2 regions of the Candidatus Avoscillospira sp. LCP25S3_F1 genome follow, and region 2 is predicted to be linked to the other one. Evidence: predicted binding sites of a transcription regulator. Region 2 holds the regulator's gene; the other holds the start of a gene.

Region 1 (11,916 bases), on a different contig from region 2:
TTCTGAACCTGCCCATGGGCTACGTCCGTTCCGGCAACAAGGACCACGGTCGCGGCAACCGCATCGAGGGCAAACTGGAAAAGGGCCAGAAAGTTGTCGTTGTGGAGGACCTGATCTCCACCGGCGGCAGCTGCATTGAAGTGGTGGAGGCCCTGCGGGAAGCCGGAGCCGATGTGCTGGGCATCGTCAGCATCTTCACCTACGGTATGCAGAAGGGCCTGGACCGGCTGGCCGCTGCCAACGCCAAGAATGTAAGCCTGTCCAACTTCGACGCCGTCTGTGAAGTGGCCGCCGAGGAAGGTTACATCAAGCCCGAGGATATTGCCCGGCTCAAGGCTTTCCGCAACAACCCGTCCGACGACAGCTGGAGAAAGTGAGGAACCCATTTCATGAGACATCTCATTGACATCATCGACCTGAGTGTGGAGGAGATCGACGAGCTCATCGCCACCGCTGAAGACATCATTGCCAACCCCGCCAAGTATGCCGAGGTCTGCCACGGCAAGAAGCTGGCAACGTTGTTCTTTGAGCCTTCCACCCGTACCCGCCTGTCCTTCGAGGCCGCCATGCTGGATTTGGGCGGCCGCACCCTGGGCTTCTCCGACGCCTCCACCAGCTCCGCCTCCAAGGGCGAGACCGTAGGCGACACGGTGCAGGTGGTCAGCGGCTACGCCGACATCATTGCCATGCGCCATCCCAAGGAGGGCGCGCCCTACGCCGCCACCCAGGTTTCCTCCATCCCCGTCATCAACGCCGGTGACGGCGGCCACAACCACCCCACCCAGACGTTGACGGACCTGCTGACCATCCACCGGGAGTTCGGCCATCTGGACAACCTGACCATCGGCTTCTGCGGCGACCTGAAATTCGGCCGCACGGTCCACTCCCTGGTCACCGCCCTGTGCCGGTATGAGAACATCAAGTTCATTTTCATCTCTCCCCCGGAATTGAAGATTCCCGACTACCTGAAGGAGAACGTTCTGGACGCCCAGGGCAAGGACTATGTGGAAGTGGAGAGCATGGAGGACGCCATGCCCCAGCTGGACATTCTCTACATGACCCGCGTCCAGAAGGAGCGGTTCTTCAACGAGGCCGACTACCTGCGTCTACGGGACACCTACATCCTCGACCCGGAAAAGCTGGCCGCTGCCAAGCCCGAAATGCGGGTGCTCCATCCCCTGCCCCGCGTCAATGAGATCACCGTGGATGTGGACAAGGACCCCCGAGCCTGCTATTTCCGTCAGGCCGCCAATGGTAAATTTGTCCGCATGGCTCTTATCATGAAACTTCTGGAGGTGCACGCATGAACATCGACAGCATTCGCAACGGCTACGTTCTCGACCACATCAAAGCCGGCCGCAGCATGGAGATCTACAAGTATCTGAAGCTCAATGAGCTGGACTGCTCCGTGGCCATCATCAAGAATGTCAAGAGCAGCAAGATGGGCAAAAAGGATATCATTAAAATTGATTCCCTCATCGATCTGGATTTGACGGTTCTCGGCTACATCGACCCCGGCATCACCGTCAACGTCATTCAGGACGGCAAGCTGCTGGAGAAGAAGCCCCTGGAGCTGCCCACCAAGCTGGTCAATGTCATCCACTGCAAGAATCCCCGCTGCATCACCTCCACGGAGCCCCATCTGGAGGCCCTCTTCCTGCTGACCCACAAGGCTGATGGGAATCGTTCCTACCGCTGCGCCTACTGCGATACGGAGTTCAAGCGGTAATATTTCCCCTGTAATACCACCCAGACACGAAAGGTTTGCTCGATTTTTTCAAAAAATCGAGGCGACCAGAGGCATCGCCTCTGGTCGCCCGCCGCAGCGGGCGAAATCCCCACGACGAAGCTGTAAGACCGCCGTCCCCACCCCATTGCGGGTGGTGGACGGCGGCTTTTTTGTGCGGCAACCGGCAGCATGGTCCGCCCCGCACCGGGGCGCATCTGTCACTTTTCCCGGCGGCGGAACACCTTACAGTCTGTCGGCAGTCTTTTCGTATGCTCCGGTTGGCATTCACGCCGCGCTGGACGCAAAAAAGCCGCTGCCCCAACAGGCAGCGGCTCTCTATGTGCTTGGGGGAAATTACAGCAGAGTGGAGAAGTGCTTGATGGTGCGGACCATCTGAGAAACATAGGAGTTCTCGTTGTCGTACCAGGAAACAACCTGCACCTGAGTCTTGCCGTCGGGCAGCTTGCAGACCATGGTCTGGGTGGCGTCGAACAGGGAGCCGTAACGCATGCCGATGACATCGGAGGAAACGATCTCGTCGGTGTTGTAGCCGAAGGACTCGGTGGCGGCAGCCTTCATGGCGGCGTTGATCTCGTCAACGGTGACGCTCTTGGCGCAGACAGCGTTCAGGATGGTGGTGGAGCCGGTGGGGGTGGGAACACGCTGGGCAGCGCCGATCAGCTTGCCGTTCAGCTCGGGGATAACCAGGCCGATGGCCTTGGCAGCGCCGGTGGAGTTGGGAACGATGTTCACAGCGCCAGCTCTGGAACGACGCAGGTCGCCCTTTCTCTGGGGGCCGTCCAGGATCATCTGATCGCCGGTGTAGGCATGGATGGTGCACATGATGCCGGACTCGATGGAGGCCAGATCATTCAGAGCCTTAGCCATGGGAGCCAGGCAGTTGGTGGTGCAGGAAGCGGCGGAGATGATGTTGTCTTCCTTGGTCAGGGTGTTGTGGTTGACGTTATAAACGATGGTGGGCAGATCGTTGCCGGCAGGAGCGGAGATAACGACCTTCTTGGCGCCGGCGTCGATGTGAGCCTGAGCCTTAGCCTTGGAAGTATAGAAGCCGGTGCACTCCAGGACAACGTCCACACCCAGCTCGCCCCAGGGCAGCTCGGCAGCGTTGGCCTTGGCATAGATGGTGATCTTCTTGCCGTCCACAACAATGTGGTCCTCGCCGGCCTCAACAACATGGCCCTGAGCAGCGTAGTTGCCCTGGGTGGAGTCGTACTTCAGCAGGTGAGCCAGCATGGCGGGGCTGGTCAGGTCGTTGATGGCCACAACCTCAAAGCCCTCAGCGCCAAACATCTGACGGAAAGCCAGACGACCGATACGGCCAAAACCATTAATCGCAACTTTAACAGACATTTGTAACTTCCTCCAATTCAATACATACACTTGGATCAGAAAAGACTACTTCTGCACACCAAATGTTCAGGAAAGTTAGACTTTTCGTTCCCCATTATTATAATCCATTTTGATTTTGCTGTAAAGCGGTTGCCCACCTGGTATTTTCCATAAAACAATATCATTCCCACCGTATCGATTTGTATATGTTTGGCAGTATTCATACTATTTTAACAATTCCAGAGGAAAAAACTCGGTCCCCCTTGCCTTTTTTGCGAAAAAGGTTTATAATATTTTTTAGGGTAATACAAAATTTTTTAGCATCCGCAACGATCTATAAGACCGCCCGCACCGGGTACCTGGGAGGATGTTTGATATGGCTACATTTTTTGTCAACGGCACGGAGGTCCACGCCTCCGGCAACGAAAAGCTCATCCGCTTTCTGCGGGACGAGCTGCGCCTGACGTCCGTCAAGGACGGATGCAGCGAGGGCGCCTGCGGCACCTGCACCGTTCTGGTGGACGGCAAGCCCACCCGGGCCTGCGTCCCCACCACCGCCAAACTGGAGGGCAAGCAGGTCCTCACCGTCGAGGGCCTTTCCCCCTTTGAAAAAGAGGTTTACACCGCCGCCTTTGCCGAGGCCGGCGCGGTGCAGTGCGGCTTCTGTATTCCCGGCATGGTCATGAGCGCCAAGGCCCTGCTGGATTCCAACCCCAACCCCACGGAGGAAGAAGCCGCCTTTGCCATCCGTACCAACATCTGCCGCTGCACGGGCTATGTGAAGATCATCCAGGCCATTCTGCTGGCAGCGGAGTATCTGCGCAACGGGTCTGTCCCCCAGGCCCCCGACCATTGGAACGTGGGCAGCCATGTCCACCGGGTGGACGCGGCGGAAAAGGTGCTGGGTACCGGCCAGTACCCCGACGACATCTATCTGGACGGCATGATCTATGCCAGCGCCGTCCGCAGCGCCTACCCCAGAGCCAGAGTGCTTTCCATTGACACTGCGGAAGCCAAGGCATTGCCCGGCGTGGTGGGCGTGTTCACCGCCGAGGACATCCCCGGCATGAACAAGGTGGGCCACCTGGTCCACGACTGGGACACCATGATTGCCGTGGGCGATATCACCCACTATCTGGGCGACGCCATCTGCATTGTAGCCGCCGAGACCCCGGAAATTCTCCAGGAGGCAAAAAAGCTGGTCAAGGTGGAATACGAAGAATTGCCCATGGTCCGCTCTCCCCAGGAGGCCATGCTGCCCGACGCGCCCCTGGTCCACCGGGAGGGCAATCTGCTGGCCCATAAGCACATCCAGCGGGGCAATGCGGCGTTTGCCATTGCCAAGTCCAAGTATGTGCTCACCGAGCGGTTCTCCACACCCTTTACGGAGCACGCTTTCCTGGAGCCGGAATGCGCCGTGGCCTATCCCGACGGCGAGGGCGTCATGGTCATTTCCACGGACCAGGGCGTCTACGACACCCAGCATGAGACCATGCGGATGCTGGGTCTGCCCGCCGAGCTGGTGAAGGTCCAGAACGCCCTGGTGGGCGGCGGCTTCGGCGGCAAGGAGGATGTGACGGTCCAGCACCACGCGGCGTTGGTGGCCTATCTGACCAAGCGGCCCGTCAAGGTAAAGCTGACCCGGGCGGAAAGCCTGCTGATCCACCCCAAGCGCCACCCCATGGAAATGGAGTTTGCCTTGGGCTGCGACGAAAACGGCATCATTCAGGGTGTGGCGGCCAACATCATCGCCGATACCGGCGCGTATGCCTCCCTGGGCGGCCCCGTTTTGGAGCGCGCCTGCACTCACGCCGCCGGTCCCTACAACTATCAGAACTTCCAGATCGACGGCTACGCCTACTACACCAATAATCCGCCCGCCGGCGCGTTCCGGGGCTTCGGCGTCACCCAGTCCTGCTTTGCCATTGAAAGCCTGCTGAACAAGATGGCCGATCTGGTGGGCATCAGCCATTGGGAAATCCGGTTCCGCAACGCCATCCGGCCGGGGCAGGAGCTGCCCAACGGCCAGATCGTGGACGAGTCCACGGGTCTGGTGGAGACGCTGCTGGCCGTGAAGCCCTACTATGAAAGCACCCCCTACGCCGGTATCGCCTGCGCCATGAAAAACGCGGGCGTGGGCGTGGGCATTCCCGACACAGGCCGGGTACTGCTGAACGTCATCGACGGCAAGGTACACATCAACGCCGGCGCGTCCTGCATCGGCCAGGGTCTGGGCACGGTGCTGACCCAGATGGTGTGCGACGCCACGGGCCTGCGGCGGGATCAGGTGGTCTATGAGCGGGCCAGCACCTTCAACGCCCCCGACTCCGGTACCACCTCCGGCTCCCGCCAGACCCTCATCACCGGCGAAGCCTGCCTGCGGGCGGCCACACAGCTGAAAGAAGCGTTGGGCGATCAGCCGTTGGAAGCCCTCAACGGCAAGGAGTATTTCGGTATGTATCTGGCCAAGACGGACCCCCTGGGCGCGGACGTCCCCAATCCCGTGAGCCATGTGGCCTACGGCTACGCCACACAGGTGTGTCTGCTGAAGGAGGACGGCAAGGTGGACGCCATCATTGCCGCCCACGATGTGGGCAAGGCCGTGAACCCCAAGGCCTGCGAAGGCCAGATCGAGGGCGGCGTGGTCATGTCCCTGGGCTTCGCCCTGACGGAGCAGTATCCGGTGGTGGACTGCCGTCCCACGGCCAAATTCGGTACGCTGGGACTGTTCAAGGCCGACAAGATTCCTCAGGTCAAGGCCATTCTGGTGGAAAAAGCCGGTCTGAAGCTGGCCAAGGGCGCCATTGGTATCGGTGAGATCACATCCATTCCCACGGCCCCGGCCATCGCCGACGCCTATTACCGGTTTGACGGCCAGTTCCGCACCTCCCTGCCCTTGGAGAATACACCGTATTCCCGGAAAAAGTAAGCACCAACAACCCGCACAGCACCAAATCTTAAAAGTTTTACTCGATTTTTTCAAAAAATCGCGGAGTCCAGAGGCAGAGCCTCTGGTCGCCCCGCGCACGGGGCGAAACTCCCGCCCGTCGCAACGGGCGAAATACCCGCTGGCCGCAGCCAGCGAAACGCCCGCGCCGCGCACAGCGCGAACTCTCCAAAGCGGCCCAAAGCGCCATCCGCAGATGGCGCAGTTCCCGGCCAACGGCCATGTCCCCCGCCGCCGCCCCTGTGGGGTGGATGGCGGGGGACATCTTTTATTACCGCACCGGGGCGTTGCTGCTGCCTGTACTGATAGTGGCATCAGCGTGTTTTGCCGCCGACAGATGAGATACGAAAAGGCCGCCGTCCGCCACCCGTATTGGGGTGGGGACGGTGGCCTTACGGCTTCGCCGTGGGAGTTGCGCCATCTGCGGATGGCGCTTTGGACGACAGAGAATTTCGCGCCGTGCGCGGCGCGACCAAAGGCTCTGCCTTTGGAAACCGCGATTTTTTGAAAAAAATCGAGTAAAACTTTTAACTATTTTCCTGTTGCAGGACGCGCAGCGTCTCCGGCGTATCCACGTCCGTCAACTCCCGCTCGTCGGTTTCCACCGGCAACAGCAGCTCCGCGTGTGCCTTGATGACGGCGCTGCCGCCGGTATCTCCCGTCAAGCTGCACAATTCTCCATACAGTTTTTTAGGAAACAAGCACGGATTCCCCCGCCGTCCGCCGTGACAGGCGGCGGCGATACGATCCGGCTGCTGCCGCCACGCCGACACAACCCGGCCCACCGTACTGGGTACCAGCAAGGGCTGGTCACTGACCAGATACAAAATGCCGTCACAATCCATCAGCCGTTCCGTCCCCAGACGGACCGTGCGGCTCAAACCCTCCTCCGGCCGGTCGTTGACACAGACCTCCGCCGGATATCCTGCGATATGATCGGCCAGCTCCGGCGAAGTCACCACCACGATTTTTGCAAAAACCCCGTCGGGAATCGTCTCCAATGCCCGCTCCAGCAGCGTCTTTCCATCCAGCTCCGCCTGCAATTTGCGGCCGCCGAACCGGCTGCCGCTGCCCGCCGCCATCAGCAGACAGCCCACACGCAAGTGTTCCACAACACCGCCTCCTTTTTTCCGTAGTATATCCAAAAAAACCGGCTGCCGCAACCGCAGCAGACCATTATTCTTTTGAAAATATTACCCTATGCCTTTTTTCTCTTTCAAAACTATGATATAATTTCTAATACAGAAGTCAAACCCCGTCACTTTTTAGGCAGCGCCGCACAATTTGACAAGTGGACCGCCCCGGTCCGTCGGCACCATTGTGCGGCGCTGCCTTTCTACAATGATTCAATAAGGAGGGCTAACCCATGGTAGTAGGCAAATCTGTCACCCGCGTCGATGCCTACGACAAGGCCACCGGCCGCGCCAAGTACACCGACGATCTGTGCGACAAATCGGCGCTGGTGGCCCGGATCAAACATTCCGAGATCGCCCACGGCTTTGTCAAGTCTGTCGATACCGCCGCCGCCGAAGCCATCCCCGGTGTGGTGAAGGTCTTTACCTGCTTCGACGTTCCCGATGTCCCCTTCCCCACTGCAGGCCACCCCTGGTCCACGGACCCCCATCATCAGGACGTGGCCGACCGGCTGCTGCTGAACCGCCACGTCCGCTACTACGGCGACGACGTCTGTGTGGTGGTGGCCGAAAACGAGGTGGCCGCCGCTCAGGCTGAACGGGCCATCCGGGTGGAATATGAGGAACTCCCCTTTGTTCTGGACGCGCAGGAGGCCATGAAACCCGACGCTCCCCAGATTCAGGAGAAGTTCCCCGGCAACATCCTGGGCCACTCCAGCGTCCGCAAGGGCGACTATGAAACGGCCATCCAGGAACCGGGCCTCATCAAGGTCGAGGGCTGGTACGACACCCCCACAGTCCAGCACTGTCACATCGAAAACCACGTCTGTTACGCCCAGATGGAGGCGGGCCGCATCATTGTCACCTCCTCCACCCAGATTCCTCACATCGTCCGCCGCGTCGTCGGTCAGGCGCTGAATATCCCCTGGGGCAAGGTCCGCATCGTCAAACCCTACATCGGCGGCGGCTTCGGCAACAAGCAGGACGCCCTGTATGAGCCGCTTTGCGCCTGGCTGTCCTATATGCTGGGCGGCCGGCTCGTCAAGATCGACTGTTCCCGCGAAGAGACCTTCGTCTCCAACCGCGTCCGCCACGCCATCCGTTCCCACATCATCTCCTGGGTGCGGCCCGACGGCACCTTTGCCGCCCGCAAGCTGGAGTGCTTCTCCAATCAGGGCGCTTACGCCTCCCACGGCCACGGCGTCACTGCCAAGGGCATGAACGCCTTCCCCCAGCTGTACCCCTGCGACAACGTGGAATGTGATTCCTACACCGTCTACACCAACCGGCCCGCCGCCGGCGCCATGCGCGGCTACGGCATCCCCCAGGCCATGTTTGCAGGCGAAGCCCACATTGACGACGTGTGCAAGGCCATTGGAGCCGACCCCGTGGACTTCCGCCGCTCCCACGTCATGCCCCAGGGCTATGTGGACGGCTTCTCCAAGAACGAGAACTACTACGACACCTTCAATCAGGTCATGGACAAGGGCCTGATCCTGTCGGATTTCCGCCGCAAGCAGAAGGAATATGCCAACCAGACCGGCCCCGTTCGCCGGGGTGTGGGCATGGCCCTCTTCTGGTACAACACCGCCGTGTGGCCCATCTCCCTGGAGTCCAGCTCCTGCCGCATGGTGCTGAACCAGGACGGCTCCATTCAGATGCAGACCGGTGAAACGGAGATCGGCCAGGGCTGCGACACGGCCTTTGCCCAGATGGCCGCCGAAGCTCTGGGTATCCCCGTGGAGGACGTCCACCCGGTTTCCACCCAGGATACCGACGTGACCCCCTTCGGTACCGGCGCATATGCGTCCCGTCAGACGTACATCGGCGGTTTTGCCATCAAGCAGACGGCCACCCTGCTCAAGGAACGGATTCTCCGCTACGCCAAGGAGCTGACCCGCCAGGACGTGTCCCTTTTGGATATCCGGGACGGGAAGATCGTCCGGACCTCCGACGGCCGGGAGCTGATGACTCTGGGCGAGCTGGCCACGGAGGCCCTGTACTCCCTGGAGCACAGCGAGCATCTCACCGCCGAGAGCACCTACCAGATCAAGAACAACGCCTATTCCTTCGGATGCAGCTTTGCCGAGGTAGAAGTGGATATCCCCCTGTGCAAGGTCAAGCTCCTGAACCTGGTCAATGTCCACGACTGCGGCACCCTCATCAACCCGCAGCTGGCCGAGGCCCAGGTCCACGGCGGTATGTCCATGGCCATCGGCTACGGTCTCAGCGAGGAGTTGAAGTTTGACCCCAAGACGGGCCGGGCGCTCAACAACAATCTGCTGGACTACAAGCTGTCCACCTTTATGGACCATCCCGACCTGACGGTGGACTTCGTGGAGAACGCCGAGCCGACCAGCCCCTACGGCACGAAGGCCCTGGGCGAACCCCCGGCCTGCTCCGGTGCGCCGGCCATCCGCAACGCCATCCTCAACGCCACCGGCGTGGCCGTGGACCGCGCTCCGGTGACGCCCCACATTCTCTTTGACCGCTTCACCGAAGCCGGTCTGCTGTAAAGGAGGCCCCTGCACATGTACGATATTAAAGCGCTCTACGAAGCCCAAACCGTGGAGCAGGCCGTAGCCTTGCGGCTGGAGCACCCGGACGCCCACATCATCGCCGGCGGCTCCGACGTGCTCATTAAAATGCGCGAGGGCAAGCTGGCAGGCTGTGAACTCCTCAGCATTTACGGCATCGACGCCCTTCGAGGCGTGACGCTGGAGGACGACGGCACCATCCGCATCGGCTCTCTTACCAGCTTTTCCCACATCACCCAGAGTCCCATCATCCAGGCCCACATCAACGTCCTGGGCGAGGCCGTGGACCAGGTGGGCGGCCCCCAAATCCGCAACATCGGCACCATCGGCGGCAACACCTGCAACGGCGTCACCTCCGCCGATTCCGCCTCTACCCTGCTGGCCTGGGACGCCATTGTGGAGCTGACCGGCAAGGACGGCGTCCGCCGTCTGCCCATCCGGGACTTCTATATCAAGGCCGGTGTGGTGGATTTGCACCCCGACGAGATTCAGACGGCCCTTTTGATTCCCAAGGCGGCCTACGAAGGCTACCAGGGCCACTATATCAAGTACGCCATGCGCAACGCCATGGACATTGCCACCACGGGCTGCTCGGTCAATGTGAAGCTGTCCGCCGACAAGAAGACCATGGAGGATGTGCGCATTGCCTACGGCGTGGCGGGTCCGGTGCCCATGCGGTGCCCCACGGCGGAAGCTGCCGCCCGCGGCAAGGCCGTCTCTCCGGACGCTCTGGAGACGTTCTCCAAGGCGGTTCTGGAGGACATCAACCCCAGAGACAGCTGGCGCGCCTCCAAAGCCTTCCGGCAGCACATCGCGGTGGAATTGGCCAAGCGGGCATTGCAGAAATCCATTGAACTGGCGGGAGGTGCGTTGTAATGGCACAATATAAGCTGATCCACTGGAACCTCAACGGCAAGGACGTGGAAACCATGGTGGATGTGCGGGCGTCTTTGACGGACGTGCTGCGCAACGACTACCGGATGACCTCGGTGAAGAAGGGCTGCGAGGTGGGCGAATGCGGCGCGTGCAACGTCATCATTGACGGCGAGTGCTTCAACTCCTGCATCTATCTGGCGGTGTGGGTGGACGGCAAGCACGTCCGGACGCTGGAAAGTCTGTTGGGACCCAACGGCGAGCTGAGCGACATTCAACAGGCCTTTGTGGATGAAGCGGCCATTCAGTGCGGCTTCTGCACGCCGGGCTTTATTATGACGGCGGTGGAGATTCTCGAGAGCGGTAAGCTGTACAGCGACGAGGAGTTGCGGAAGCTGCTGTCGGGTCATCTGTGCCGCTGCACGGGATATCAGAATATCCTGCGGGCGGTCAAGAAGACCATGTACCGCCGCCTCGGCAAAGAGCTCCCCACCGAGTAAGCACCCAAAATTAAAAGTTTTACTCGATTTTTTTCAAAAAATCGCGGAGTCCAGAGGCAGCGCCTCTGGTCGCCCCGCGCACGGGGCGAAACTCCCGCCCGTCGCAACGGGCGAAATACCCGCCCGCCGCAGCGGGCGAAACACCCGCGCCGCGCACGGCGCGAAATCCCCAATCGTCCCAAAGCGCCATCCGCAGATGGCGCAATCCCCACGGCGAAGCCGTAAGGCCGCCGTCCCCACCCCATCACGGGGTGGCGGACGGCGGCCTTCTTGCGGTACCGGGTACCGTTGAACACCGCACCGGCGGTGGGAGACGCAGGTCCCACCCTACATCCTTTGTAGGAAGTGCATTGTTGTTCGTAAGTTAGCAGATGCCCCCCGCCGTCCACCCCGCAGGGGCGGCGGCGGGGACCATGGCCTACGGCCGGGGGTTGCGCCATCTGCGGATGGCGCTGTGGACGACAGGGAGTTTCGCCCCGTGCGCGGGGCGGGTGTTTCGCGCCTTGCGAGGCGCGACCGGGGGCGCTGCCCCCTGGACCCCTGCGATTTTTTGAAAAAAATCGAGTAAAACTTTTGATTACTGTTCGGGAGGCCCTGTTGATAGGTTTTGCATTTTTTCCCACAATACAGTATAATCGAACCAATACGACCCACAGGAGGCGGGCTGTCTATGTATAAACTGATGCTGGTAGAGGATGAGGCCATCGTCCGCGAAAGCATGATTCACAATATCGACTGGGAACGCTACGGCTTCACCATGGCCTGCGCCTGCGAAAATGGCCGTGAAGCGCTGGAACGCATGGGTTCCGTATTGCCCGATGTGGTGGTCACGGATATCTGTATGCCC
Region 2 (11,916 bases):
GCCGCCGCAGCCCCACAGAAATGAGGAATCTATGCAGAAAACGTATATCACCACCATACCCGACAAGGCGGGCGCGTTTCTCAAGGCCAATCAGATCATTGCCGGTCACGGGGGCAATATCGTCCGGGTCAGCTACAACAAGGCCGTGGACCTGCACACGCTGTTTCTGGACGTGGAAGCCGATAAAAAGCAGTTGCAGAAGATCACCCAGGACCTGGGAGCCATCGGCTATCTGGCCAATGAGAACAAGCTCTCCCAGCGGGTCATGCTGGTGGAGGTGCGGCTGCTGGACGTACCCGGCGCCCTGACGCCGGTGCTGGAGCTGCTGCAGCGCCACCATATCAATATCTCCTATCTCAACGCCCAGCAGAGCGGCACGCCGTACCAGAAAATCCGCATGGGCCTGTATATCGAAGAGCCTGCCGTCATGAAGCAGCTGCTGGATGACATGTCAGCCATCTGTGATGTGAAGATTCTGGAATACAGCGTCACCGAGAAGATTCTGGACAGCACGGTGTTTTATATTGAGTTTGCCAACGAAATGCGGGACCTTTTGGGACTGGACCGGCGGCAGACCAACCAGTTTATCATTGAATCCAACCGGATTATGCAGATGCTGGACGGGAAGGACCAGGCGCCGTTTAAATCCTTTGACTATATCCGCCGGTTTGCCCGGTTTATCGCCGGCCATCGCGGCGGTAATTACCAACCCATCATCAGCCAACGGCGCATGAGTCCCCAGGTCATGGGGTATATTGTGGAGCCGCCCTGCGGCAGCAATACCTATCTGTTGGACGATGGAAAGGAACTGCTGTGTATCGACGGCGGGTTCCGGTGCTTTTTGCCGGAGTTGCAGCCCATTCTGGAGAGCATGATTCCCGGTTTTTCCACCCGGAAAAAGACGGTGGCGCTGACCCATGGCGATATCGACCATACGGGCCTGCTGTCCATTGCCGACCGGGTGCTGCTCAGTGAGAACTGCTATCAGAATTTCGTTTTGGAACGGGAGGGGAAAGCCGACTATCGGGAGCAGAACCCCCTCCATGCGCCGTATTGCTGTCTCAGCAAGATCATCACAGGCTATACGCCGCCGGAGCTGGACCGTATGGAGATCATTGGGCGAAAGCTGGACGAGAAAACCCTGTCCCATATCGGCACGCTGGACTTTGCCGACCTGCATTTTGAGGTCTATGAGGGCAACGGCGGCCACGTCCGGGGAGAGACGGTGTATGTGGACACGGAAAACCGATTGATGTTCAGCGGGGATAATTGGGTGAATATCAAGGGGTTTTCCGATGACCAGATGGCATTTAATAAGTTGGCCCCGTATTTGATGACCAGCGTCAATATGGATTCCAAGGAGGCCACCGCCTGCCGGAAGCAGCTGCAAAAATGGGCGAAAGGCATGGTGGTCTGCCCCGGTCACGGCATGTGGTTTGAGGCAGCCGCAAAATAAAAAGTTGTACTCGATTTTTTTAAAATCGAGTACAACTTTTTATTTTGGGTGCGGTGGTTATTGGCCGCAGGACTTACAATAGGGAGCCAGCGTACACTGGTCGCACTTGGGTGACCGGGCGGTACAGACGGCGCGGCCATGGAGCACAATCCGATGGCAGAAATCGGAGGTCTCCTCCTTGGGCAGTACCTTCCACAGCTGCTGTTCCACCTTCACCGGGTCCTTGCCCTTGGCAAGACCCAATTTGTTGGTAATACGGATGCAGTGGGTGTCGCAGACCACGGCGGGCTGATGATAGATGTCTCCCAGCAGCAGATTGGCCGTTTTCCGGCCCACGCCGGGCAGCTTCAACAGATCATCCATATTGTCCGGCACTTTCCGGTCGAAATCGCTGCGGAGCATCTGACAGGCCAGCACAATGTCCCGTGCCTTGTGGCGGTAGAAGCCGCAGGTACGGACGTATTCCTCCACCTCGGCAATGTCGGCGTCGGCAAAATCGTCCAGGGTGGGGAACCGTTCAAACAGCGCCGGAGTCACCAGGTTCACCCTCGCGTCGGTACACTGGGCCGACAGCCGCACGGCGATCATCAATTCGTAGTCCTTCTGATAGTGCAATGCGCACAGGGCGTCGGGATAGGCAACTTTCAGCGCTTCGATGATGCCCGCCACCCGTTCATTCATTCTCATGGTAAATTCCTCATTTTCTACAAATGGTTTTTTACCATCATACCACAAGTTTCGACCGGTGGAAAGATTGCGTTTTTTGGAAGACAAGGATATAATATATAGAATATAGAATTGCTACAGGAGGTGGTTTTTGTGTATCGACCCCTGGCCGACGCCATCCGGCCCCAAACGCTGGAGGACGTCTTCGGTCAAGACCATATTCTGGCCCCCGGGGCCATGCTGCGCCGGATCATTGAATCAGGCAGCATTCCCAATCTGATCTTCTACGGTCCCTCCGGCGTGGGCAAAACCACCGTGGCCAATATCATCGCCAATCGCACCAAACGAAAACTGTGCAAACTCAACGCCACCACGGCATCCTCCCAGGATATCCGGGACATTGTGGCCCAGCTGGGTACCATGATGGCCCCCAACGGCATCCTGCTCTATCTGGATGAGATTCAGTATTTCAATAAAAAGCAGCAGCAATCCCTGTTGGAGCACATCGAAAACGGCAATATTACGCTGATTGCCTCCACCACGGAAAACCCCTACTTCTACATCTATAACGCCATTTTGAGCCGGTCCACGGTCTTTGAGTTCAAGCCCATCACCCCCGAGGGGGCCTTGCAGGCGGTCCAGCGGGCCAAGACGTATCTGGAACAGCGGGACGGCGTCACCTGTACCGCCGAGGAGGGCGCCTGGGAGCATGTGGCCACGGCCTGCGGCGGCGATCTCCGCAAGGCTATGAACGCCGTGGAGGTGCTTTTCTCCACCGGCAACGACGGCAGCGGCCATGTCCACATCACCCTGGCCGACGCCAAGGCCATCACCCAGAAGTCGGCCATGCGCTACGACCGGGACGGCGACAGCCATTACGACATTCTCTCGGCCTTTCAGAAATCCATCCGGGGGTCCGACCCCAACGCCGCCGTCCACTATCTGGCCCGGCTGTTGGAGGGCGGCGATCTGGCGTCTCCCACCCGGCGCCTGCTGGTCATTGCCGCCGAGGATGTGGGTCTGGCCTACCCCCAGGCCATTGCCGTGGTGAAAGCCTGTGTGGACGCGGCGTTCCAGCTGGGACTGCCCGAGGCCCGGATTCCCCTGGCCGAGGCGGCGGTGTTTCTGGCCACCTGCCCCAAATCCAATTCGGCCATCTGCGCCATTGACGCGGCCATTCAGGATTTGAAGCACGGCAAATCCGGCGAGATTCCCGCCCATTTGAAGGATTGCCACTACGGCGGCGCGGCCAAGCTGGGCCGGGGCCTGACGTACCAGTATGCCCACGATTTCCCCAACCACTATGTGGCCCAGCAGTATCTGCCCGACGCGTTGCGGGATGTGGTCTATTACGACTACGGCCCCAACAAGACGGAACAGGCCGCCAAACGGTATTGGGACACCATCAAGGGTTCAGCGGGGGAAGACGGTCCGTAGTCGGGCATTGGACGGGCTGTATTCCCAGTACTCGAGATGGCCCTCGGTCTGGGTGTAACGGAGAACCGGCGGCGGCAGCAGCGCCGGGTCCAGGGTGTCGAGGACACTGAGCTTGATTTTTTGCCGGTCCGGCAGAATGGCCTTGATGTAGGCCGATACCACCTGACCGGGATGCAGTGTGTCATCTGCTTCGGCCAGACCGGAGAGATTGGGCGTCAGCTCCAGAAAGACGCCGTAGGGCTGGACGCTGCGGACAATGGCGGGGACCGTCTGGCCAGTCTGGAACCGGGCGGCGTTTTCCTCCCAGGTGCCCAGCAGCTCCTTGAGGGTCACGGTGACGCGGCCCGCTTCCGGGTCCTGACGCTGGAGCACCACGAACAATTCCTGTCCCACGTCAAACCGGTCGCCGCCATGGCTGATGCGGGACACGGAGATATTTTCCAGCGGCAGCAGCGCCGGAACGCCGCAGCCTACGTCGCAGAACGCGCCGAAGGCGGTGGTGTTGGTCACCACGGCGGGCAGAATGTCGCCGGGCTTTCGTTCATACAACAGATGGTGCAGGGCGTCCCGCTGGACGGCGGTCCGGGACAGGACAATGGGACCGTGGTCGGGAATGGCCGTAATCCGGCAGCAGACCACCTTGCCCACCCGGCTCAGGATGGCGATTTCCCGGACGGTACCCTCGGCAATGCCCAGGGCCGCCTGTTCCCGGGGGATTACAGCGGGGAGCCCGCCCAGAGACAGATGGAGATTGTGGTCCGCGTCGCACCAGAGGGCGGGGACCGTCAGCACAGCGCCCTGCTCCATCCAGCGGCGCAGCTGATCCATGGTCACGGCGTCCAGCGGCGTTGGGGCCTGCATGGACTCCGGCAAATACGGTTGCATAGGATTCCTCCCTTTGTTTTTCCCATACTATGCAGGGGAAGAGGAAAGGGTTTTTGACAAGAGACAGGAGGAAGAAACATGGACATTCGACTGGGAGATATCCTCGTCATGAAGAAGCCCCACCCCTGCGGGGAAAAGAAGTGGCTGGTGCTGCGTACCGGCATGGACTTCCGGCTCCGCTGTACCGGCTGCGGCCATGAGGTGATGCTGCCCCGCAGCAAAGCGGAAAAAAATATCCGGGAAGTTCTGCGCGACAGCGACGGAAAAGCCTGACGGATGCTGTGTGGTCGTGGCGGGAACGGCGCGGCGGCGTGACAATTTGATAAAAGATGACGAGCGAACGGTCGCACTTCCTATGGGAAATGCGACCGGTTTTTTTGCCCTCCGGGGCTATACTTTCACCAGGAAGGCAGGGGGTGCGGCGGTGACCATCTATGTGGACGGGTTGTTTTTGCTCAATACGGCGCTCAACGGCCTGCTGCTGCTGGGAACGGCCCGGTTGGGGGGCGCGGCGGTGGTCTGGTGGCGAATCGTCCTGGGAGCCGTGCTGGGCGGCGGATACGCCGTGGCGGCTCTGGTGCTGCCCTGGCCGGCGGTGTCCGGTCTGGCGGGAAAACTTCTGTCGGCGGCGGCCATGACCGTATGTGCCTTTGGATTCCGGCGGCAGACGGTGAAGCTGGGCGGCGTTTTTCTGGCCCTCAGCGCCGCGTTGGCCGGGGTGGTCCTGGCGGTGGTGGAGATCATGGGTACGGGGCTGATGCTGGTGGACGGCGGGGCGTACTATCCCGTCAGCGGGAAGGCGCTGCTGCTGACGGCGGCGGCGGTGTACGTGCTCAGCCGGACCGTCTTCGCCCAACTGGTGCGCCATACCGGCGGGGAGGTCTTTCCACTGGAATTGCGCGCCGGCTCCAAGGCGGTCAAGCTGACGGCCCTGCGGGACACGGGCAACACCCTGCGAGACCCGGTGAGCAACGAGGAAGTGGTGGTGGCCGAGTGGCAGACGGCCCGGGGCCTGCTGCCGCCGGAGGCGGCGGCGCTGGTGGACGCGGCGGCGCTGCGGAATCCGGCGGAGCTGCTGCCCCGGCTCCTGGCGGCCATGCCGTCGGGGAAATGGCGATTGATTCCCTTTCGGGCCGTAGGCGTCAGCGGCGGTATGCTGCTGGCCATGCGGTGCGACGCGTTGCGCATAGGCAAACGGACCGTCCGAGGCGGCGTGGTGGCCTTTTCTCCCACGCCGGTTTCCGACGGCGGCGGATATACAGCGTTGATAGGAGGCAGCATATGAAAGCAATGGTATGGAATTGGCTGGTACGGCTGGGGGTAGTCCAGCCGGGGAAGATCATGTACATCGGCGGCAGCGACGTCCTGCCCACGCCGCCCAAGGGGGAGGAGGAGCAAGAGCTGCTGCGCCGTCTGGCGGCAGGGGACGAGGGGGCCAAATCCACGTTGATTGAGCGGAATCTGCGGCTGGTGGTGTATATCGCCCGGCGGTTTGAGAATACCGGCGTCAACATCGAGGATTTGATCTCCATCGGCACCATCGGTTTGATCAAAGCTGTGGGGACGTTCCGGCCGGACCGGAATATCAAGCTGGCCACCTATTCGTCCCGGTGCATCGAAAATGAAATTCTCATGCACATTCGGAAAATCTCCGGCCAAAAAGCCGAGGTCTCCCTGGATGAACCCATCAATACCGATTGGGACGGCAACGAGCTGCTTCTGTCGGACGTGCTGGGAACCGACGGGGATACGGTGGTGCGGCCCATGGAGGAGCGGGTGGATTTGCAGCTGCTCCACCAGGCGTTGGAGCGGCTGTCGGAGCGGGACCAGCGCATTGTCACCATGCGGTTTGGACTGGGGGGCCGCCGGGAACAGACCCAAAAGGAGGTGGCCGATTCCATGGGCATTTCCCAATCCTATATCTCCCGCCTGGAGAAGCGCATTATGGTGCGGCTGAGGCGGGACATTCTGCGGCAAACCACTGTATGATATCGAAAAAGGACGTATCGATAAAGAAAGATGGAAATAGGGATTGCCAAAGAGGCGCGTCGATGTTATAATAACAAACAAGTGGCGGAAGGGAAAACCGCCACTATGTTTTGTGCAAGGGGTGTGTCTGTCATGGCGCGCAAAGAGATTTCCAAGGCGATGCTGAAGCGTCTGCCGGTGTATCTATCCTATCTGAAATCCCTGCCGGACAGTGGGCATACCCACATTTCGGCCACAGCGCTGGCGTCGGCGCTGAGTATGGGAGAGGTCCAGGTGCGCAAGGACCTGGCCACGGTATCCAGCGGCGGCCGTCCCAAGGTGGGATATCTGCGGGAGTCCCTGATGGCGGATCTGGAGGAATTTCTGGGGTACGGCAACAGCAATAATGCCGTCATCATCGGCGCGGGCAAACTGGGTATGGCGCTGATGGGCTACAGCGGGTTTGCGGAATACGGTCTGAATATTGTGGCGGCGTTTGATACGAATCCGGCTCTGGTGGGGCAGGAGAGCAGCGGCAAGGCCATTCTGTCGTTGGAGCAGCTATCTCAGTTCTGCCAGGAGCAGAACATCAAGATCGGCGTCATCACGGTACCGGCGGAGCGGGCTCAGGAGGTCTGTGACCGGCTCATTGAAGCGGGCATCGCGGCCATCTGGAATTTTGCCCCGACCCATTTGGATGTTCCGGCGGACATTCTGGTGCAGAATGAGAATATGGCGGCGTCGCTGGCGCTGCTGTCAAAACACCTGAAGGAACACATGGGCAAACAAGGCAAATAAAAAGTGCTTGATTTTTTCGCGAAGATCGTGTATAATCCATAGCACATGCCGGTGTGATGGAATTGGTAGACGTAGCGGACTCAAAATCTTGTTCGTCCATTCACAGGCGTTTTTGTAGGACCCTTGGTATTACAGCATATTTTCAACTGAATAACAGCATTTGGTTTTAATATCCCTCCCGCATATCCCTCCAAAATCAGAGATATGCGGGACACAGGGAATTAAAATATAAATGCCGGTGTGGCGGAATTGGCAGACGCACCGCACTCAAAATGCGGCGGAGCAATCCGTGCCGGTTCGAGTCCGGCCACCGGCACCAACTAAGGTTGCTGAAAAAGATGCAACCCCTGAAACCCTTGCTGCGGCAAGGGTTTCAGCCGTTTCAGAGGACAAAATCGAGCACCAGACGAGATGGAGATGCAAAAGGCCATTTTCGTGATGTGGGGTGATCCGAACCTCTGAGCAAAGAGAAAACAGCGAGAGAAGCCCCCGCTGGTAGTTCAAATCGAACTGCCAACGGGGGCTTCTCTCTTTTTATTACATAGCTGTTTCAGTTGGTGGTATTGCTTGCTTTGTCCTTAGTTCCTTGGTGGTCTTGGTAATAGCTTTCTGACATGGTTTTGGATATACTTGCGTTGCAAAACGAGGAAAGGAGAGCAGACCATGGCAGACAAGAAAAACCTATGCGCTCAAATCGACATCGCCCTGCACAACCGGGTAACAGAAGAAAAAGACCGCCTGGAGATGACCACCAGCCAGTACATCGCAGCACTGCTCACTGAATACTACAAGATGAAAGATGAGAATGGAGGAATCAACATGACAGGCAGCAGAACGATGGCATTCCAGATTCCCGAGGAACTCTTCCAGCGCATCAAGACCCACCTGGCCAGAGAAACGGCTCGGACCGGCGTAAAGCTCACCCAGCGGGACTTCGTCCTGGGCCTGATCGAGCAGGCGCTGGCGGAAGCCGAAGCCAGCCTGGCCCCACAGGAGGGCCCTGAGAGCACCGAGGAAGCCCCGGAGGACAACGGAGCCGCCGGTACCACCCCAGACGCCAGCGAGGCCAGCACGGAGGCGGAGAGAGGCACAGCGGACATCGAACAATAACACAAGGAGTCAAAGCAAGGGGCCGGAGGACACATCTCAAACAGATGCGTCCTCCGGCCCCTTTTTTGTTTTTCCTAGAAGGGGGGTGAACATGATACAAACGTCAGAAAAAACTCGTTTTACAGAGGCTGAAATGGCCACTGTCCGAGACACGGACCTTCCAGATCTGCTGATCTCCCTGGGCTACCAGGTGAAGCGGATCGGCAGGTACTACACCACGCAGGAGATGGACAGCATCCGGATCAAGGACAGACGTACCTGGTTCCGCTACTCAGAGGGCATCGGCGGAGATGCCATCACATTCCTCCAGCGGTTCTATAACAAAAGTTTCCCGGAGGCCGTGGAGTACCTGCTGACCTGGCATGGCCGCGCCCGTGACTCTCCCCCGGTGAGCACTCCGCGGCAGACCAAGGAAAAGGAGGAAAAGGTCCCCTTTAAGGACGGCTTCCTGCTGGACGACACCCCCCAGACCGTCCAGGTCAAGGAGGGCCAGACCGTCACAGTGGAGTTCCGCAACCAGCCTATGGGAAACCTCATCATCCACAAGCTGTCCAGCAAGGACAAGACCCCGCTGAAGGGGGTGCAGTTCAAGATCACCTACGCGGACGGCACCTATCTGCCGGACGAGGGCGGCAAGCTGTCCTCCAACGGGCTGTACTGGACCAATGCGGAGGGGCAGATCATCCTCTCCGGCATCACCGGTACAGTGGTAGTAACTGAAGTGGAAAGCATCCCTGGATACACCATTGACCCCAACACCCAGAGCCAGACGCTGGTGGTAAACCCGGACGATACCCAGCAGCTCTATTTCTACAATGCGCCGGTGGGCGGTGTGGAGTTTACCAAAGTCAATGAGGCAGATAAAACAGAAACCATCTCCGGCGTCACCTTTGAAATCCGCCGCGTCAGCGATGACGCTCTGGTGGATACCGTGACCACCGGGAAGGATGGAAAAGTGTTTCTGCCCCTGGAGGCTGACAACTACTATGCAGTGGAAACCGATTGCCCGGATACCTTCAAATTGGACCCCACACCCATCTACTTCACCGTAAAGGATGGGGAGACCACCCGCAAGACCGTAACCAACAAGGCGTTTTCGGGTATTCTGTTACACAAAATCGACGCCGCCACCCGAAAGGGAATCTATGGTGTGACCTTCCTCCTTTACGACGGCAATATGAATCCCGTGGATCAGTTCACCACCGACCAGAACGGATACGCCTATGCCTCTATCCTTCGGGAAAAGACTGCGGCAGTGAAAGTGGCCGGTGGAAGCACTGCCGAAAAGATCCTCCAGTTGGAGGAGCGGGAAGGCTACTTGATGAGCCAGAAACAGGAATTGCAGGAGGCGTTGGATGCCGGCAGCGCTGCGCTGTCTTGTGCGGATCAGATCCTATCGGAACTGGACAGTGCGGAAGGCTGGGGAACCTGGGATCTCGTTGGCGGCGGTCTCATCACGGATCTGGTGAAACACAGCCATCTGGACGAGGCCCAGGCATCGGTGGAGACCTTGCAGACTCAACTGCGCCGCTTCAAAACGGAGCTGGCCGATGTGACAATCGATGCAGATATTCAGGTCAGCATTGATGGCTTTCTGCGGGTGGCCGATTACTTCTTCGACGGAATTTTTGCCGACTGGGCTGTGCTGGATCAAATCCATCAGTCCCAGGAACAGGTGCATCAGACCAGAAGTCAGATCTGCGGTGTATTGGATCATCTGCAGGCCTTAATGGAGCAGACAGAAGCGGACACTACCAGCATTTCTCTGGAAGTGGAGCAGTTGGTCGCAAGCGTATCCATGTAAAGCATAGCGGATTCCAAAAGGAGCAGTATATGGAGAAATCAAAAACCAGAGCACAGGAAGTACATACACTCTGGATCAGCCAAAATGAACATATCGTTTCATTCCATGAAGTAGAAAACGCTGACTACGAGCAATTGGTATTTACAAATCAGAACGAGAAAATGGAATTTGTGTTCCAGAAATGTTCCAGCGGCTTTCGTATCCAATAAGAGTCATTCCATAAAATCATAAGGAGATCTGTATGAGATTTGTCATTGACCATCTTTCGAAACATTTTGAGAAAAAAGAGGTTTTGAGAGAAATTACATTTATCTTCGAGGAGGGTAAAATCTACGGCCTGCTGGGCCGCAACGGTGCTGGCAAGACCACCCTCTTCAACTGTCTGAATCGAGATATCCGGGCCGACAGCGGCACCTTTTTCCTGGAAGAAAACGGTACGCCCAGAGAGATTTCCGCCGAAGACATCGGCTATGTGCTTTCTACCCCCACAGTACCGGAATTTCTCACTGGGCGGGAGTTTTTGAAGTTCTTTCTGGACATCAACAAATCTTCCATTCAGGACATCCGGCCTATGGACGACTACTTTGATATGATGAGTATTGCCCCAGAGGATCGGGACAAGCTGCTGAAGGACTACTCCCACGGCATGAAAAACAAAATGCAGATGCTCATCAACATCATTGCCCAGCCCAGGGTGTTGCTGCTGGATGAGCCGCTCACATCACTGGATGTGGTGGTGGCAGAGGAGATGAAGCAACTGCTCCGTTCCCAAAAAGAAGGCAAGATCACCATTTTTTCTACCCACATCATGGACCTGGCCTTGGACCTCTGCGATGAGATTGTGCTGCTTAGTCACGGGGTTCTGGAGGTTGTAGAGAAGTCCAATCTGGACAATCAGGAATTCAAGGAAAAAATTATTGCGGCACTGAAAGAGGAATCCTATGCTTAATACATTACGGCTGTCCTTTTCTTTGAAGAATACCTATCGGGTGAATGCCATCCTGCATTCCCTAAAGCAGATTCCGTTGCTGAAACATCTTTTATCGAATACACTGTATCAGGTGCGGGGATTGAAGATTTTTGCCAATGTTCTGACAGTGATCTGGGAACTGATTACGATTTTCCTTTTCAAGTTTCTCTACTTCTTTGTTATGGTCTGCGGCCTGGAGCTGATCCGTCCAGATCTTCAGTCCAAAGAGACATTCCTGCACATCCTATTGCTTCTGACGCTGATAGGCTCCTTTATGAACACCAATTTGTTCGATGCAAAACGGGACAAATACTATGCCATGATCCTGCTTCGAATGAATGCCCGCTCCTACACGCTGGTCAATTACGGCTATTACCTATTGAAGGTAGTTGTTGGTTTCCTGCCCTGGGTGCTTCTGTTTGGCCTTGGCCGGGGGGTTCCCCTGTGGCTGTGCCTGTTGATCCCGTTTGCTGTGGCGGGGAGCAAGCTGGCGGTGGATTCCTATTCTCTGTGGGACTATGAGCAAACCGGCCATGTACGCAACGACAGCAAATTAAAAAAATGGCCCTGGCTGCTGACCGCCGTCCTGCTGGCTCTGGCCTATCTCCCCTTGCTGGCGGGGGCCGTTCTGCCGCTCAAGGTATCCGCTGTCTTGTGGGTCCTCTGTATCCCGGCGGGATTGCTGGGGCTGCGGCGCGTGGTGACTTTCCGTTATTACCGGGAAATCAATCAGGAACTGCTGGCTGGTCTGTTTACCCAAATTGATACAGCGAAAAAGGCAGTCAAGACAGCCAATGAAAAGGTCATCTCCGCTGATCTCAC

Evidence for each region. The regulator Rex, encoded in region 2, represses fermentation and respiration genes when NADH is low (regulators of the CRP and FNR family bind a similar motif). The targets are predictions, from matches to a motif close to ATTGTTAANNNNTTAACAAT.
Region 1: gap (type I glyceraldehyde-3-phosphate dehydrogenase) is a predicted target of Rex. The motif match lies at 3,298-3,317, and genes of this name have one in related genera.

What each region holds. Positions count from the first base shown of each region.
Region 1 covers NZ_JBQKJT010000012.1:108,758-120,673, reverse strand. The annotation lists gene pyrE (orotate phosphoribosyltransferase) at 1-377, shown strand, start outside; gene pyrB (aspartate carbamoyltransferase) at 390-1,307, shown strand; gene ACTQ33_RS12070 (aspartate carbamoyltransferase regulatory subunit) at 1,304-1,729, shown strand; gene gap (type I glyceraldehyde-3-phosphate dehydrogenase) at 2,084-3,100, opposite strand; gene xdh (selenium-dependent xanthine dehydrogenase) at 3,456-6,008, shown strand; gene ACTQ33_RS12055 (nucleotidyltransferase family protein) at 6,554-7,138, opposite strand; gene xdhA (xanthine dehydrogenase subunit XdhA) at 7,393-9,675, shown strand; gene xdhB (xanthine dehydrogenase subunit XdhB) at 9,691-10,572, shown strand; gene xdhC (xanthine dehydrogenase subunit XdhC) at 10,572-11,069, shown strand; gene ACTQ33_RS12035 (response regulator) at 11,740-11,916, shown strand, end outside.
Region 2 covers NZ_JBQKJT010000001.1:26,164-38,079, reverse strand. The annotation lists gene ACTQ33_RS00225 (DUF5662 family protein) at 1-24, shown strand, start outside; gene ACTQ33_RS00220 (MBL fold metallo-hydrolase) at 32-1,456, shown strand; gene nth (endonuclease III) at 1,514-2,143, opposite strand; gene ACTQ33_RS00210 (replication-associated recombination protein A) at 2,276-3,559, shown strand; gene ACTQ33_RS00205 (S1 RNA-binding domain-containing protein) at 3,536-4,444, opposite strand; gene ACTQ33_RS00200 (DUF951 domain-containing protein) at 4,523-4,717, shown strand; gene ACTQ33_RS00195 (sigma-E processing peptidase SpoIIGA) at 4,869-5,729, shown strand; gene sigE (RNA polymerase sporulation sigma factor SigE) at 5,726-6,433, shown strand; gene ACTQ33_RS00185 (redox-sensing transcriptional repressor Rex) at 6,566-7,210, shown strand; tRNA gene ACTQ33_RS00180 (tRNA-Leu) at 7,445-7,529, shown strand; gene ACTQ33_RS00175 (translation initiation factor 2) at 7,874-8,320, shown strand; gene ACTQ33_RS00170 (SpaA isopeptide-forming pilin-related protein) at 8,412-10,124, shown strand; gene ACTQ33_RS00165 (ABC transporter ATP-binding protein) at 10,366-11,073, shown strand; gene ACTQ33_RS00160 (hypothetical protein) at 11,066-11,916, shown strand, end outside.